Regions from separate parts of the Sphingomonas sp. AAP5 genome, predicted to be linked through region 1. Evidence: riboswitches for the same ligand, from Rfam matches in the RefSeq annotation. Region 1 holds a riboswitch; the other holds the start of a gene.

The links. A riboswitch is a leader RNA that binds a small molecule or an ion and turns the genes downstream of it on or off. The one in region 1 is predicted to bind cobalamin.
Region 2: another riboswitch for cobalamin. It lies ahead of E2E30_RS16730 (TonB-dependent receptor plug domain-containing protein); the one in region 1 lies ahead of E2E30_RS05060 (HoxN/HupN/NixA family nickel/cobalt transporter).

Annotation. Positions count from the first base shown of each region.
Region 1 is NZ_CP037913.1:1,091,600-1,100,081, reverse strand. Features, by position in the region: gene E2E30_RS05080 (cobyrinate a,c-diamide synthase) at 1-48, shown strand, start outside; gene cobA (uroporphyrinogen-III C-methyltransferase) at 45-773, shown strand; gene cobF (precorrin-6A synthase (deacetylating)) at 770-1,528, shown strand; gene bluB (5,6-dimethylbenzimidazole synthase) at 1,525-2,166, shown strand; cobalamin riboswitch at 2,237-2,474, shown strand; gene E2E30_RS05060 (HoxN/HupN/NixA family nickel/cobalt transporter) at 2,709-3,770, shown strand; partial or broken gene lysA (diaminopimelate decarboxylase) at 3,778-5,068, opposite strand; gene E2E30_RS05050 (hypothetical protein) at 5,109-5,369, opposite strand; gene E2E30_RS05045 (SAM-dependent methyltransferase) at 5,366-5,884, opposite strand; gene E2E30_RS05040 (hypothetical protein) at 5,928-6,200, opposite strand; gene E2E30_RS05035 (LuxR C-terminal-related transcriptional regulator) at 6,698-7,321, shown strand; gene E2E30_RS05030 (bacteriorhodopsin-like) at 7,578-8,345, shown strand; gene E2E30_RS05025 (Brp/Blh family beta-carotene 15,15'-dioxygenase) at 8,335-8,482, shown strand, end outside.
Region 2 is NZ_CP037913.1:3,613,631-3,622,112, forward strand. Features, by position in the region: gene E2E30_RS16710 (histidine phosphatase family protein) at 1-66, opposite strand, end outside; gene cobT (nicotinate-nucleotide--dimethylbenzimidazole phosphoribosyltransferase) at 63-1,076, opposite strand; gene E2E30_RS16720 (DUF1636 domain-containing protein) at 1,073-1,480, opposite strand; gene E2E30_RS16725 (hypothetical protein) at 1,477-2,031, opposite strand; gene E2E30_RS16730 (TonB-dependent receptor plug domain-containing protein) at 2,045-4,039, opposite strand; cobalamin riboswitch at 4,177-4,364, opposite strand; gene E2E30_RS16735 (response regulator transcription factor) at 4,493-5,170, shown strand; gene E2E30_RS16740 (TonB-dependent receptor) at 5,241-7,922, opposite strand; gene E2E30_RS16745 (Hsp70 family protein) at 8,319-8,482, shown strand, end outside.

The DNA of each region.
Region 1 (8,482 bases):
GGGCGCGTCTCGGGCACCTTCTTCCACCTGATCGCGCCCGCGCAGTGAGCGGCTTCGTCTCCTTCGTCGGATCGGGCCCGGGCGATCCCGAACTGCTGACGCTCAAAGCCGTCGCGCGGCTGCAGGCGGCCGATGTCGTGCTGTTCGACGATCTCTCGTCGGGTCCGCTGCTCGGCCATATCCGCCCCGGCGCCGAGCTCGTCGCGGTCGGCAAGCGCGCCGGTCGCGCCTCCCCGAGCCAGGCGCATGTTTCCCAACTGCTCGTCGATCATGCCGCGACCGGCGCGCGCGTCGTCCGGCTCAAGTCGGGCGACCCGGCGCTCTTCGGTCGGCTCGAAGAAGAGATCGTCGCGCTTCGTACCGCCGGGATCGCCTTCGAGATCGTCCCCGGCGTCACCTCCGCCTCGGCCGCCGCCGCCGCTGCGGCGATCCCGCTGACGCGGCGGCTCAGCGCGCGGCGGGTGCAGTTCGTCACCGGGCATGACGTCACCGGCGGCCTGCCCGGCGCGCTCAACATGGCCGCGCTCGCCTATGCCGAGGCGACGACGGTGATCTTCATGCCCAAGCGGACCTTCGCCGCGCTCGTCGCGCGCCTCGTCGAGCACGGCCTGCCGCCGACCACCCCCGCCCTGCTCGCGGAAAATGTCGGGCATCCCGATCAGCGGCTGCTCCGCTCGACGATCGCAGCGCTGGCGGAGAGCCTTGCTACCGACATCGGCACCGCGCCGGCGCTGATCCTTTACGGCCCGCTGATGGAGGAGGAGGCACCGTGATCGACCTCGATCTGATCGGCATCGGCACGGGCAATCCCGATCACCTCACCCGCCAGGCCGAGGCGGCGATGAATGCCGCCGACCTGATCCTGCTCCCACGCAAGGGCGACGCGAAGTCGGACCTGATCGACCTGCGCCGCACGCTGTGCGCCACCGCGCTGAATCAGCCGGTGCGGATCGTCGAGTTCGACCTGCCGGTTCGCGCCGCGACTGGTGAATACCTTGCAGCCGTGGGCGACTGGCACGATGCGATCGCCGCGACCTGGGCGGCGCAGATCGCCGAGCACCTGCCGCATGGCGGTCGGCTCGCTTTGCTCGTCTGGGGCGATCCCTCGCTCTACGACAGCACGCTGCGCATCGCCGAGCGGCTGCGCGCCGACGGCATGGCGCTGCATGTCCGGGTGATCCCCGGCATCACCAGCCTGCAGGCGCTGACCGCCGCGCATGCGATCCCGCTCAACACACTCGGCGCGCCGGTGGTCATCACCACTGGTCGCCGGCTGCGCGATCGTGGCTGGCCCGAGGGGGCGGACAGCGTCGCGGTGATGCTCGACGGCGATTGCGCTTTTACCACGCTGCAGCCGGAGGGCGTCGCAATCTGGTGGGGCGCCTATCTCGGCACGCCGCACGAGGCGCTGACCGCCGGCTCGCTTGTCGACGTCGCCGAGGAAATCGTGGAGCGCCGCGCGGCGTTGCGGGCCGAGCATGGCTGGATCATGGACATCTACCTGATGCGCCGGACAGGGCAGCCATGACGCCACCGGTCTTCGATGCCGCGTTCATCGCGCGCCTGGACGACCTGTTCCGCTGGCGGCGCGACGTCCGGCATTTCGATACGCGGCCGATCCCCGAGCGCGGTCTGCAAGACCTGATCGCGACGGTCGCCCTGGCGCCGTCGGTCGGCAATGCGCAGCCCTGGCGGATCGTCCGCATCCGCTCGCAGGCGTTGCGCGGCCGTCTTGCCGAGCATGTCGATACGGCCAGCCACGCCGCGGCCGATCGCATTGCCGATCCGGCCCGCCGCGCGCACTATTCCACGCTGAAGCTCCACGGCCTGCGCGAGGCCCCCGAGATCCTGGCGGTGCTCAACGCGCTCGATCCGCAGGCCGGCCACGGCCTCGGCCGCGCGACGATCGCCGCGACCTTGCGCGACTCCACCGTAACCGCGATCCATACGCTCTGGCTCGCGGCCCATGCGCGCGGCTACGGTCTCGGCTGGGTGTCAATCCTCGATGCAGAGGCGGTGACGGCGATGCTCGACGTGCCGGCGACCTGGTCGTTCGTCGCGCTGCTGTGCCTCGGCACGCCGCTCGCCCCCTCGGACATTCCCGAGCTCGAACGCCGCGACTGGCAGGCGCGCGAACCGCTCGCCGATCGCCTCTTCGAGCGCTGACGATGCGCGCTTGCCCGCGCGCGGTCGTTTCGATACGTCCTCCATCGAGGCGAACGGTTCCCAGGATCGCCCGTCTCGTGACTACGCTGGTGTCCCGAAAGGGGCTTAAAAGGGAACGCGGTGAGGGGGTTACCCCGAAGCCGAGGCTGTCCCTGCAACTGTAAGCGGCGAGCGCGCTGCACATCGCCCGCGTCTGTGCGACGGGGGCAGCCACTGGGACGGACACGCTTGCGTGATCGCCCTGGGAAGGCCGTGCAGCGTGGCGGTGACCCGTGAGCCAGGAGACCTGCCGGCGTGGGTCGCTCTTGCCTTGGTCCAGGGGATGGCCGCGGCACGGTGAAGCCCGTCGAGCGACGAAGGTGCGGGGGGCCGCACGAGCAGGCGTGCCGGTCGCGATGGCGTCCGGGCGGCACGACTGTCGCCGTCGATACGGAAGGCCCGCCGGTTTCGTCCGACGCCGGGGGACGTTTCATGCGATTTCGATCGTTCTGCGCCGATCGGGTACCGGCCGCGCATCACTCCAGCGCGCAGCGGGCGGCCCGATGACCGGGCTCCAGCCAAGCCGCAAACGGCGTTTGCGGGCGCGCATCATCGCGCTGTTCGCGCTGCTTCTCGCGGCGAATATCGGCGCGTGGATCTGGGCCGGCAGCTTGTTCCACGCCGCCCCTGCCATGCTCGGCACCGCGCTGCTCGCCTGGACGCTGGGGCTGCGCCACGCGGTCGATGCCGATCACATCGCCGCGATCGACAACGTCACGCGCAAGCTGATGCAGGACGGCACGCGGCCGATCAGCGTCGGCCTGTGGTTCGCGATCGGGCATAGCGCGGTGATCCTGATCGCCTCGGTCGCGATCGCCGCCACCGCCAACGCGCTCGCGCAGTTCGAGACGCTCAAGGCGGCTGGCAGCGTCATCGCGACGATCTTCTCCGCCGGCTTCCTGTTCGCGATCGCGGCGATCAACCTCGTCATCCTCCGCTCGGTGTGGAAGACCTTTCGCCACGTGCGCGACGGCGGCAGCTACGACGCCGACGATCTCGACGTGCTGCTCGCCGGCAAAGGCCCCCTCTCCCGCCTGTTCCGGCCTCTGTTCCGGTTGATCACGAGGCCGTGGCACATGGCGCCGCTCGGCTTCCTGTTCGGCCTCGGCTTCGACACCGCGACCGAAGTCGCGATCCTCGGCCTCTCGACCGCGCAGGCAGCACACGGTTTCTCGTTTGCCGCGGTGCTGGTGTTCCCGGCGCTGTTCGCGGTCGGGATGGCGCTGGTCGATACCGCCGACGCCATCCTCATGCTCGGCGCGTATGAATGGGCGTTCGTCCGCCCGATCCGCAAACTCTATTACAACGTCACGATCACCGCGGTCTCGGCACTGGTGGCGGTGATGATCGGCGGGATCGAGACCGCCGCCCTGCTGGCTGACAAGCTCAACCTGTCGGGCGGGATCTGGGACGTGGCGACCGGGCTCGGCAGCCACCTCAATCTGCTCGGCTTCTGGATCATCGGATTGTTCGCGAGCGCCTGGATCGTCAGCTTCCTGATCTATCGCTGGATGCGCTTCGACGAGATCGCGGTCCACGAGCCGCCCCCCGCGCTCGCCCCGTAGCGAGGCGTCAGGCGGCCTTGCGCGGGGCCGCCTCGACCTCCGCCATCCAGTGCGGGATATGCTGTACGGCGAGCATCGCTTCGGGCGCGATCCGCTCGGCGACGACCGCGAAGCGATCGCCATCGACGAGCACTTCGGGCACTAGCGCGGCAATTGTAGGTCGACGCCATCGTCGCGCCATACGCCCCGGCGGTGCGGAACACGGCGAGGTCGCCCGCCGCCACCGCATCGATCTCGCGCCCCATCGCGAAGGTGTCACCACTTTCGCAGACCGGGCCGGCAATGTTGGCGGTCATCCGCTGCCCGCTCGGCCGGACTGCTACGAAGTCGTGGAACGCGTCATAGAGCGCAGGCCGCGCAAGATCGTTCATCGCAGCGTCGACGATGACATAGGGGTCGACCGCGCCCGGCTTCACCCACAGCACTTCGGTCAGCAGCACGCCCGCGTCGCCGGCGATGAAGCGGCCAGGCTCGAACAGCAGCGTCACATCCCAGCCGCGCGTCACGCGCGCCACCATCGCGCCGTACGCCGCCGGGCTCGGCATCACGTCGCCCGGCCGATACGGAAGGCCAAGGCCGCCCCCGAGATCGACATGCGTGATCGTATGCCCCGCCGCGCGCAGCCCGGCCACAAGCTCGCCGACACGTGCGTAAGCGGCTTCGAGCGGCGCCAGATCCGTCAGCTGGCTGCCGATATGGATCGCGATCCCGCGCAAATCGAGGCCGTCGCGCCCGGCGAGACGCGCATAGATCGCCGCCGCATCGTCCAGCGCGACACCGAACTTGTTCTGCTTGCGGCCGGTCGAGATCTTCGCGTGGGTACGCGCGTCGACATCAGGGTTCACGCGCAGCACGGCGGGGGCGCGCAGGCCGCGCGCTGCCGCCATCGCGGCGAGGACCACGCCTTCCGCTTCGAGCTCGAGGTTGAACTGCCCGATCCCGGCGTCGAGCGCGGCGGCGAGTTCACGACGGGATTTCCCCACCCCCGAAAAGACGATGCTCTCAGCCGGCATTCCTGCGGCGAGTGCATGCAGCATCTCGCCCGCCGAAACGATATCGGCGCCATAGCCTTCCGCGGCGAGCAGCTTCAGCACGGCGAGGTTGGGATTGGCCTTCACCGCAAAGGCAAGCTGCTTGCGCGGCACGGACGCCAGCCCGGCGCGGAACGCGCGCGCGGAAGTGCGGAGCGCGGCGGTCGAATAGACATAGGCCGGGGTGCCGACCGCGGCGGCGATCGCCGGCAGAGCGACGTCCTCGACATGGAGGACGCCGTCGCGACAGTCGAAAGGAAGAGGCATAGGAGTCCGTTCCGGAAAGGATCGTGTAAAGACGCGTGGATCAAGCGTTGCTGTCGTCGGTCCGCTTGTGGCGTCGGGCCCGAATCGCCTGCGCGAGCAGGCGGTGTCGGCTGCGCTCGACGCGGAGCGCAGCGGGGACGCGCTTGCCCTGGACGATCAGGACGAGGCCGGTGAGCGTCAGCACGAACGCCACCAGGCTTGCCGCGCTATGCGTGCCATCGCCATCCGCCACGCGGACCGTAGTGGCGACGACGACAAGCGCGACGCCGAGCCCGCGCCACAGGAGATCGCGATGCGTCATGCCGCGATCCGTGGCGACGGGTGATCCGCGATGACCGCGTGGCCGGCGCACAGCGCGGTCCGCTCGGCGCGGACTGCGGCTTCGCCGTGCGTCCCCTCGCAGCCGTGCCACAGCACGATGTCGGCCGGAAAATCGCATTCCGCGCACAAGGCAGCCACGGGATCGCCGCGTTCGAAGACGATCCCGATCGCCGGGTCGCGGACTGCCGCCGCGGCCACCCTGGCGCGCCCGATCAGCGTCGGGGCGGCGTCGATGCCGCGCGCCTCGATCGCGGTGAAGCCGAGCGCGCGCGCGAACCGCACCGCGCACAGCAGCAGCGTCCCCGCCCCGCAATCGACATCGACGATCCGCACGCTGCAGCGCTTGGCGGCGCGCAAGGCGGCGAGCGTCGCTGCAACCTCGGGCCAGCGCGTGTCGCGGCAGCGCGGGCGGCGCGGGGCAGCGACGATGCGTTTGCGGGCACTGCGGTGAAGGCAGGACGGGCCATCGATCGTATGTTCGGCAGCATAGGTCATTGCTGTGCACCCGAAAGCGCATTGCGGCGGGAGATCGGGCGCATCAGGCGGCCTTCCGATGATCGCGCGCGGTTTCCCACGGTTGAATCGGCGCAAAGGAAATCGTCGCGACCAGCGGAGACGCCGCCATCTCGATCACAGCGCCCGCAAAGGCATGCAGCTCGCTGCGCGCAAAACCGATCGCCGCGGCACGCGACACGAAGCGGCCTTCGAGCGCGCCGCCGCTATCCTGCACCAGCCAATGGCCGGCGCGATCCTGTCCAACTTTCAAAACCGGGCGCGCTTGGTCGGGCTCCGGGTTGAGTGATGCTGTCATGTCTCGACTTCCTCATGCGGATCATCCCAGAAACCGAAACCGCCGAAGCGACGCTCGAGAGCGGATGTCCTTGTAGAAAGCCAAATAGCGACTGCGCGCATAAAGGCGCGAGACTGTTTGGGCGGCAAACGCGTAGAATCCGCGTAATCCCCGCCGCATGCTTGCATCCGTCGAAGCTCGCACGGGCTGCTAGTCTCGTCCCATGGCACGGAGCCACGAACACGGATTTTGCGTGTCAGGATCGCATGATCGCGCGGGTCTGCGGCGGGTTCGTTGCCGTGGGCTGCCCCCCAAGGCAGCCTCGGTCCGAGGATGACGATCCGGAGCTCTGAAAATCCTGCATCGGGCCGAGAATGGCTGACGACATCAGGGAAACCGCGTCGAATGATCGCTCCGATCAGTGTGATCGGAAAATGGACCGAGATAGGGCACAAAGTGCGTGGCTTATCCTCCTGTCGGCGGTAGAACAGCCCACAGGAAATGGGCGCACACTCGGGATGGCACAAACGTTGGAACTCCCGTCTGCCCCGAACCGCCACATCCGTCTTGTCAAAGATAGCCCGATTCCGTCGGTGATCAGTGATCCGCGGTTGCCCGACAATCCGATCGTCGCCTGCAACGATGCGTTCTGCGATTTGACCGGATATCCGGCAGATCTCGTCGTCGGACGCAACTGCCGTTTCCTCTCCGGCCCCGCGACCGAACCCTGGCTGACCGAGGAAATCCGGCGCGGGGTGCGCGAGCATCGCCCCGTGCTCGTCGAAATCCTCAACTACAAGCGCAGCGGCCAGCCATTCCGCAATGCCGTGCTCGTCGCGCCGATCTATGACGAGCAGGACGCGTTGCTGTATTTCCTCGGATCGCAACTCGAGATCGACGCCGGCGCGGCAAGCCCATCGAGCATGCGCCGTATCCGCGCGGCGGAAATGGTCAAGGCGCTGTCGCCGCGGCAGGGCCAGGTGCTCAAGCTCGTCGCGAACGGCCTGCTCAACAAGCAGATCGCGGCCGAACTCAATCTGGCCGAAAAGACGGTCAAGATGCACCGTGCCATTCTGATGGATCGCCTGGGGTTGAACACGACCGCAGATCTTATCCGCCTCGCTGTCGAGGCTGGCCTGTAATACCGCGTTACCCCGGTACGGCACAAAGCCCGTATCGCCGCCGCTACCGGCTCATTCTAGGAAAGTGGGGTCGCCACAGCGGCATTGCCGCACCCGTTCAGCCATTCGGTGTGCGGTCAGGGTTACCCTCGCCCGTGTGGTGCTGCTGTGGCGACAAATCTGGAGATGAAGGGGCGCTCCGCCACGACTGAGCGGCATCCTGAATCCCCCCCTGCCCGGCGCATCCGTGCCGCGTACCCTTGCGACGGAGATTCCGATGGATATCGTCACGCCCTTTCAATTCTCGCTCGTCTACAATGCGTTCTCGTTCACCTTCGCGGCGATGGGCGCCGCCACCGCATTCCTCTGGCTCAGCCGTGGGCAAGTCGCGCCGGCCTATCGTACCGCGCTGACCATTTCGGGGCTCGTCACCGGAATCGCCGCCTATCACTATTTCCGGATCTTCGAGAGCTGGAACGAAGCCTATACCTTCAAGGACGGCATCGTCACCGCGACGGGCTACGCGTTCAACGATGCGTATCGCTACGTCGACTGGCTGTTGACCGTGCCGCTGCTGCTGATCGAACTCGTGCTTGTGATGCGGCTGTCGCGCGAGGAGACGTCGTCCAAGGCGATCCGCCTCGGCTCGGCGGCGGCGCTGATGATCATCCTCGGCTATCCCGGTGAGATCGCCAGCGACATCCCGACCCGCGCGATCTGGGGGACGCTGTCGGCGATCCCGTTCGTCTACATCGTGTGGGAATTGTTCAGCGGCCTCGGCGCCTCAATCAAGCAGCAGCCTGCCAGCGCACAAGGTCTGGTCCGCAAGGCGCGCCTGCTGACCTTCGCGTCGTGGGGTTTCTACCCGATTGTCTACATGGCACCGTATGCCGGGCTGACCGGCGGCAACGTCACCACGACGATCCAGATCGGGTATACGATCGCCGATATCGTCGCCAAGGCCGGCCTCGGCATCCTGATTTTCCTGATCGCGGTCCGCAAGTCGGAAGCCGAAGCCGACGGGCATAAGGGCTATGCTGCCTGATCGCATGACGGCGCTTGCCCACCCGCACCCGCCATCGACTCGCCGTGCCCCTCCCGGGCGCGGCGATGTCGTGTATCCAGCCTATTGGGTCGCGGCGGCCGGACTGATCGGGATGACGCTGATGGGCGTTCCGCTCA
Region 2 (8,482 bases), 1.5 Mb from region 1:
GAGCAGCGTGCCCGTCAACTCGGGTGCGCCGTGGCGCAGCAGGTGGAGCAGGACCGGCGCGCTCACGCGCCCGAGACGCCGGCTTCGGCAAAGGTCGCCATCTCGGCATGCGCGGCAAGTGCAGCGCGGATCACGCCCGCGGCCACGGCGGCACCACTCGCCTCGCCGAGCCGCATGCCCAGAGTGAGCAGCGGCGTAAGCCCCAGCCGCGCGAGCAAGCGCGCATGCCCCGGCTCGGCCGAGCAATGCCCGGCGATGCAATGGTCGGTAATCGTGGGATGCGCCGCAGCGATCGGCGCGAGTGCTGCGCTGCAGATAAACCCGTCGAGCACCACCACCACGCCCGCCAGCCGCGCGGCGACGACCGCGCCGGCGATCGCCGCAATCTCGCGCCCGCCGACACGGCGGAGCGTCTCGAACGCGGTCGTCGGGGCATCCGCATGACAGGCGAGCGCGGCCTCGACCACCGCGACCTTGCGCGCGACGCCCGCGGCATCGACCCCCGTCCCGGGCCCGACCCAGTCGGCAGCCGCCCCGCCGAAGCTGCGCGCGCATAGCGCCGCGGCAGCGGTCGAATTGCCGATCCCCATCTCGCCGAGCACGAGCAGATCGACGTCGTCGCGCACCACCGCCGCGCCGGCGTTGAGCGCGGCGAGGCATTCGTCGGCCGACATTGCGGGTGCGCGGGTGAAGTCGGCGGTCGGTCGGTCGAGGTCGAGCGGAACGACGACCAGTTCGAGCCCCGCCGCCGCGGCCAGCGCGTTGATCGCAGCGCCGCCGTTCCGGAAGTTCCGGACCATTTCCGCCGTCACTGCCGCCGGGAACGCGCTGACCCCGTGCGCGACGATTCCGTGATTGCCCGCGAACACCGCGACGCGCCCATGCGCGATCCGCGGCGCGCCGAGGCCCTGCCACCCGGCAACGAACACGGCGAGATCTTCGAGCCGCCCGAGCGAACCCGGCGGCTTGGTCAATTGTCCCTGCCGTTCGGCCGCTTCGGCTTGCGCGCTACGATCGGGCCCGGGCAGCGCGGCGAGCGCGGCCTCGAACGCGGCGACCGACTCGAATCCGGTCATTCGACGACGAAGCCGGCCGGCGGCGTGCGCGTGATGAAATGCCCCTTCACCCCTGCGGGCCAGCTGCGATAGGGCACCTGGCCCGCGTCGCTCTCGGCATAGAGCAGCGCATAATCGAGGATCGCGCGCGCGGCCTCTGCGCTCGGCTCGAAGCGCCCGAGCACATAGCCGACCTTGCCCGGCGCGCGCAGATGCACCGTGCAGAAATCCTGGCAGGCGAACAGGCACGGCATTTCCTGCACCGCGACGCCGTCATAGCCGGGCTCGGCCTGGACCGCGCGCAACGCCTCGACCAGCCGCGCCCCGCCGCGCACATTGGCGGCATCGTCGCGGGCGTCGGCGGAAAAGCGGCACGTGTTGCACGCGACGACCGCTGGGCCGTCGGTCACTTCGCGCAAGGTCATGCCGTCACCGGCTGCGGCGCGGCCGCCGGGGCTGGCACGCCCGCCGCGGTCAGCACGCGGTAGAGCGCGTAGAACGCAGCGAGGATCGCGGCGTAGCGCACGAACTGGCGTTGCAGGATCGGCAGCGACAGCGCGACATCGGCATGGCCGATCACCGGGGCCCAGAGCAGGATCGCCAGCTTGAACACGGCGAAGGCCGCGACATAGGCGATCGCGAGCCGCGCGACGGTCGAGCGCGCCGGAACGCGGTTATCGACGAGGCTCGATACGATCGCGCCCGCCACCGCAGCGGTGCCGATCGCGACGCCGGTCAGCGCGGTCGCGGCGTCCCACGGATAGCCCAACACGCAAAACCCGACCGCCTGGCTCACCGCCCAGGCGGCAACCATCAGCGCGACGCCGTCGCGGCGGTCGAGATGCACCGCCGCCAAGGCGGCGAGTGCGGGAAAGGGCGTGGCGCAAGCGAAGATCAGCGTGGTGAGCGTGCTCGCGATGGTGAAGAGCAGGATCCACAGCAGATCGGCCTGACGCGCGTGAAGGTCGGTGGTCATCGGCATCTCCCCCTCAAAACCGGCCACGGAAGCCGGCATAGACGCTGCGGCCGAGCGTGCCGTAGCGATAGATCGTCTGATACTGCGCATCGAACAGGTTCTCGATCCGCCCGAACAGCGCGACATGCTGGGTGACCGGCAGCTCGGCGCGCAAATCGACCAGCGTGTAGGGGGCAAGCCGCGTGAAGTGCGCCGCGTCGTTGAAGGTCTCGCCCGACCAGCGGACCGCAACGCCGCCCGAAATCCCGCTCGGCAGCGTATAGGTCGCCGATCCGTTCGCCGCATTGCGCTGGCGCCGTGCGAGTTGCAGGCCATAGGTCGCGCCCGGCGACCGGTCTTCCGAGAGCGAATAGGTGTAATTGCCGTCGATCAGCAGGCGCTGCCCGAGCCGCAGCGCGCCTTGCGCCTCGACGCCGCGGGCGAGTGCGCGCGACACGTTGGCGTAATAGCCAAAGCGCGCAATCGTCGTGCCGGGCTGAAAGCACACCGCCGTCGTCGGAACGTCAGGGCAGCTGGCAAAAGTGATCAGGTTGGTCGAGCGGCGCTCGAAATAGCTGCCGCCGAGCGTCAGTGCGCCACCGAGCAGCCGCTGTTCGACGCCGGCTTGCCAACCCTTGGCCTGTTCGGGCCGGAGCGTCTGGTTCCCGTATTCGGAAAAGAGCTGGTACAGCGTCGGTGCCTTGAAGCCCTCGCCATAGCTCGCGCGCAGCGTCGTGCCGCTGCGCAGCGCCCACACCGCGCCCGCCTCGAACAGCGTCTTGCTGCCGTAGCGGCTATGATCGTCGTTGCGCACCCCGCCGCTGAGCGTCAGCCCGTCGGCCACCGTCGCGGTGAGCTTGGCATAGACGCCGGTCAGTGCGGCGCGGGCCCGGTCGGGCGCCGGGATCGGCGTGCCGAGCGTGCCGTCGGGCGACACGGTGCGGAAGCGCGAAACCTCGTGTTCGACGCCGAACACCGCGTCCCAGCCGGTCGCGATGCCGAGGCTGCCTTGATATTCGAGCCGCGAGTTGCGGCCGTTCGCGGCGAAGGTCAGCGGTTGTGGCAACTCGGGGCTGTAATTGTCACGCTGGATATCGGTATAGCCATAGGCGACGCGATTGCGCAGCCGCCCGCCGAACAGATCGACGTTGAGCCCGGCATAGCCGACGAATTGCGTATCGACCGAATAGTCCGCCGAATCGCCGGCAAAGCCATCGAGCTCGACGCGGCCGCGCGCATAATAGCCGCGCACGTCGGCGCTGATCCCGTCGGCGAGCTTGAGTTCGGCGCGTCCGGTCACGCTCTGGTTGGTATAGCCGTCGGTCTCGGTGCCGCCGAACGCCGGCGCGATCGCGGAGATGCCGGCGGTGGTGAAGCTCTGCGCGCCGATTCGGAAGGTCAGCGGCCCGGTCTTGCCGCCGATCGCCGCGCGCGCGCTGACCGTCTCGCGCGATCCCGCCTCGACGTCGAAGCTCCCCTCGATCGGCTTTTGCGGCAGCGCGGTGACGATGTTGACGACGCCGCCGATCGCCTGGCTGCCCCACAGGATCGATTGCGGCCCGCGCAGCACTTCGATCCGGCTCGCGTCGCCGGTGAGGAGATTTGCGAAATTATAGCCGCCGCCCGGCGACGAGGGATCGTTGAGCTTGACCCCGTCGATGACGACGACGGTCTGGTCGGTCTCGGCGCCGCGGATGCGCAGCGAGGTGTTGGTGCCATAGCCGCCGTTGCGCGACATGCTGACGCCGGGCGTGCGGACCAGGATTTCGGTGACGCCGATGTCCTGGCTGCGGTCGATCGCGGCCTTGTCGAGCACGGTGACCGAAGCTGCGACGCGGTCGATCGCGGTCGGCACGCGTGTCGCCGTAACGACGATGTCGGCGCTCGCGTCGGTCGGAATGTCGCTCGCCGCATCGGGGCGTGGCGCTTGCTGGGCATCGTCGGGGCGTGGCGGCGTGTCGGCGAAGGCCGGCGTCGCGATCAGCAGGCCGAGTAGCAGGCCCGAGGTCGATGGGTGGAATCGTTTCATGGCAGTCCCCGCTTGTAGACAGTCGGAGACCTGAAGCGCGCAAGGGGGAGGGCGCGAACCATCCCGCCTGCACGATGCAGGTCGGCGATGTCGTCACGCGGGGTCTTCCCCGTTCGCTCGGCGCACCCTGGCCGGTCGAAAGACGACTGCGACGGGCAGGTCTCCTGGCTCACGGGTCACCGTCGTTCCGGCCGCCTTCTCAGGACCCGAAGGTCCCAATGGCAAATGGCCGGGCAACTCGCCGCTTACAGTTGCAGGGGCAGCCGGGGTTTTCCCGTTCCCTTTTCATCCCCGTCGCCGGGGAACCTGTCGCAGGACGGCGCGTAGCGGGGGGACGGAAACGGGTCAATCACCTGGATCAGCTCGCGCGGTCGCGCTACGCCGCCCGTGCAATGCGGCGCGGTTCGGTTATGGTCGCTGGGCAGAAACGAACCCTCGAGCGGGAGTCTAGCGGTGCGTCTCCTGATTGCCGATGACGATGCGCGCGCGCCGCGCCAGCTCGCGAGCGATCTCTGCGCGCTGGCGCACGAAGTCGTGATCGTCGGCGATGGCCGGACCGCGCTCGCACGGGCGACGCAGGAAACGTTCGACGCGGTGCTGCTCGAACTGGTGCTGCCCTATGTCGGCGGGGTCGAGATCACGCGTACGCTGCGCGAGCGCGGGCTCGATCTGCCGATCGTGCTGCTGAGCGTGCATGGCGATTTGCCCGACCGGCTCGCCGGGCTCGATGGCGGCGCCGACGACTATCTCGTCAAGCCGATCGCCGCGGTCGAGATCGAGGCGCGGTTGCGCGCGATCCTGCGGCGGGCGACGCGCAGCGGGGGGCACGGCGTGATGCGCGCTGGCGACATCGAAGTGAACGAAATCAAGTATCGCGCACAACGCGGCGGGCGTGTGCTCGCTTTGCCCAAGCTCGAGTTCCAAATGCTGTGCGAACTGATCCGCAACAAGAATGCGATCGTCACGCGCGCGATGTTCTATCGCAACGTGTGGCGCTACGACGGCGAACCCGCGACCAATGTCGTCGAATCCTACATCCGGCGCTTGCGCGGGCATTTGAATGCTGCCGGCGAGCCAGACCCGATCGAGACGATCCGCGGCGTCGGCTATATGCTGGTCGATCACGGCTGAACCGCGCAGGCAAAGAAAAATCCGGCCCGAGCAATGCTCGGACCGGGTCTTCCCGCCTAGTCCCGCAGGATCAGAACTTGGCGGAGAGTTCGAAGCCGTAGGTGCGCGGCGCGTTGAAATTGCCATAGTCGCCGAGGATGCCGCCGTATGCGGTCGAAATCAGCGCACCGGTCGCGCTGTAGTTCTGCACCGGCGTCGAGTTCGCCGACGAGCGACGATAGACGTAGGTCGTGTCGAGCAGGTTGCGCGCCCAGACCGAGACGGTGACCTTGTTATGGTCGTTCACCGCGATGTCGGCGAGCGCGAGGCGCCCGTTCATCACGAAGCTGGCGTCGGTCTTGGTGCTCTCGAGCTGGAAGCTGTACTGGCTGCTCGAATAGTTGCCGTCGAGGTGAAGACGGACGCTGGCATCCCCGATATTCACCGGAAGCACATAGTCGAGCGCGGCGGAGGCCGCATTCTTCGGCGTGTAGACGATGTAGAGCTGCTGCGGCGGCGCACCCGGCGTCAGCGGGTTCACGGCCGAAGGTGCCTTCCAATAGGTGTAGGCATACGAACCGGTCAGCGTCAGCTGCGGGATCGGCTTCACCGTCAGGTCGATCTCGACGCCGCGGATCTTCGATTTGCCGGCATTGGTGGTCTGCTCGATATGCGCGCCGTTGGTCGGGCTCGAGCCGTTGGTGTCGAAATAGTCGAAGTCGAACTGCGTGTTGCTACGATCCATGATGTAGCCTGCGACGTTGAGGCGCGCGCGGTGATCCCAGAAGTCGGCCTTGGCGCCGATTTCGTACGACTTGACCGCTTCCGGACCGAAGGCGTTGAACTGCAGCGAGCGGTCGTTCGCACCACCGGCGCGGAAGCCGGTCGCATATTTTGCGTAGAAGTGGATGTCGCGCGTCGCGTCGAACGCGATGTTGAACATCGGATCGAAGCGGCTGATGCTGTTCTTGAAGCCGAACGGTGCAACGACGCCGGTCGCACCGGCAAGATCGGTACGGTTGTTGATGACGTAGAGGCTGCCGTGACGGTCGTCCTTGGTCCAGCGACCGCCTGCCGTGATGTGCAGCACGTTGCCGAGCGCCTCGGGCGAGAAGGTCAGATTGCCGAACACCGAATAGTTGTGGTCGGTCGCGGCGCTGGCGCGCGTGATGAACTGGCAGCTGTTGGCGAATTGCGGTGCGGTGGCCGCCAGCGTGTTGTTGCACGATGCATCATAGCGCTGAAGGCCTGAGTTCGCCCCCGTGATCGCGCTCGAATTGCCCGGGATCGGGCTGCGGATCGTATAGGCGGTGCCATCGGCGTTCCACTGGTTGGTCAGTGGGGTGGCGGCATATTCGCTCGCCTGTTCGGTGTAGTAATACGCGCCGACGACATAGTCGAACTGCGGTACGCTGCCGACCGCCTGGAATTCCTGGCTGAACTGGTTCTGCTTGAGGAACGAGAGGCTGTAGCGGCTGAACGTGCCGGTCGTGTTGATCGCGGTCGGGTTCGCGGTGTTGACGACGAACGGCGAGAACGAGCTGCGCTCTGGGCCGCCGGAGTTGTCCCACTGATCGGTCTTGACGCCGCGCCATGCGGTGATCGAGCGCAACTCGATCCACGGTGCGAGCTTATACTTCAGATTGGCCGAGAAACCGTGCGTGATGTCGACGCTCGGCTGCTGCGGGACGCCGACATCGGAGATGTACTGGCGCTCGGGATGGACGCCGACGAGCGGCGCCTTGGGCGCGACGCAGATCGGGCGCCCGGCCGCCGACTGCGCTGCGGTGATCGTGCCGCCGCAAGCAGTGCCGGTGCCGGGCACGAACAGCGAGGTGCCAAGGACGCCGGTCGCGCCGTTGGTGTAGGAGCCGACCGCATATTTGCCGGGGTTGTAGTTGAGCAGCTGGCTGAAGTTCGGGCTGTTCTCGTCCTTCGCATAATCATAAGCGAGGTCAGCGGTGAAGCCGTCGATCGGCTGCCAGCGGGCTGCGACGCGGCCGCCCTTGCGGTCGTAATAATTCCAGCCGGTCGCACCCTGGAGCCGGTTCTTCACCGTCGGATCCTGATGCTGATACACGCCGTCGAACTTGAGCGAGATGTTGTAGAAGCTCGGCAGGTCGAGGTGCAGGTCGGTGTTGCGGGCGCCGTAATTGCCGATGCCAGCGGTGACGCGCGCGTCGAACACGCCGGTCGGGGCCTTCGAGACGAGCGACAGCGCGCCGCCTTCGGTGTTGCGGCCGAACAGCGTGCCCTGCGGACCCTTCAGCACTTCGATGCGCTCGATGTCGAACAGCGCAGCGTTCAGGCCCTGGGTCTTACCCAGCGCGACGCCGTCGATATAGACGCCGACGCCGCCGTCGCGCGCGGTCTGGTTCTGATCGTAGGGGACGATACCGCGGATACCGATCGTCAGCGCCGACTGGCGCGCTTCGAAGGTCGCGACGCGGAGCGACGGGATCGAGCCGTCGGCGAGGTTGAACAGGCTGAGCACGTGGCGATCAGCGATGCCCTGTGCGCTGAGCACGCTGATCGAGATCGGCGTCTTCTGCAGGTTGGTTTCACGACGGGTCGCGGTGACGACGATGTCGCCGATGCCGGCGCCCTGCTCTTCGGGAGCTGCGGCGGGCGTCGTCGCCTGCGTGTCGGCGACCGGTGCGGTGGCCGCGGCGTCGGTGGCCGGAGCGGTCTGCGCCAGGGCTGGCGAAGCGGTGAGAGCGATTAGCGCGCCGCCCATGAGCAGCTGCAGGCGGAAGCCCGAACGAACGATCATTGTGATATCCCCTGAACCAGTCGGGCCGTTTAGCCCCGGTCCGGCTCGGCTAGCGCTCGATTGGGTCAGGAATGTTACATTCGCTGCAATCGGCGTATTACCAAAATATCATTTTCGCGTCATAAACCGCGCTTCGATCGATGGCGCCGCCGCGCGGGATCGTTACGTCGCGTAAAATGCGGCGCAAGCGCGCCACTGTACCGGCTCTTACGCGCGCCTTTCGGGAAACGATTATTTACGTATTTACCCAAGTGCGGCTAACTTGTCACACAGCGGCGTCTTGTCATGCGCTGCTCTCGTGCGCGCATCGGCGTTGCTGATGCCTGATCTGTGCGAGTCGCACCTCTTGCGGGAGTTTTGCGCCGCCCGGACTTTGCGACTAGAGCGCCTCGCGTCATGTCCATATCTTCCCCCACCGCGATCGGCCTCGATTTTGGCACCACCAACTCGGTGGTCGCGCTGTCGCGGGATAATGCTGCCGAACTTGTCGCGCTCGATGCGCCCGACGCGCGCGACCCCGTCTTCCGCTCGGCCTTGTGCTTCTGGGAAGACGACGGGCG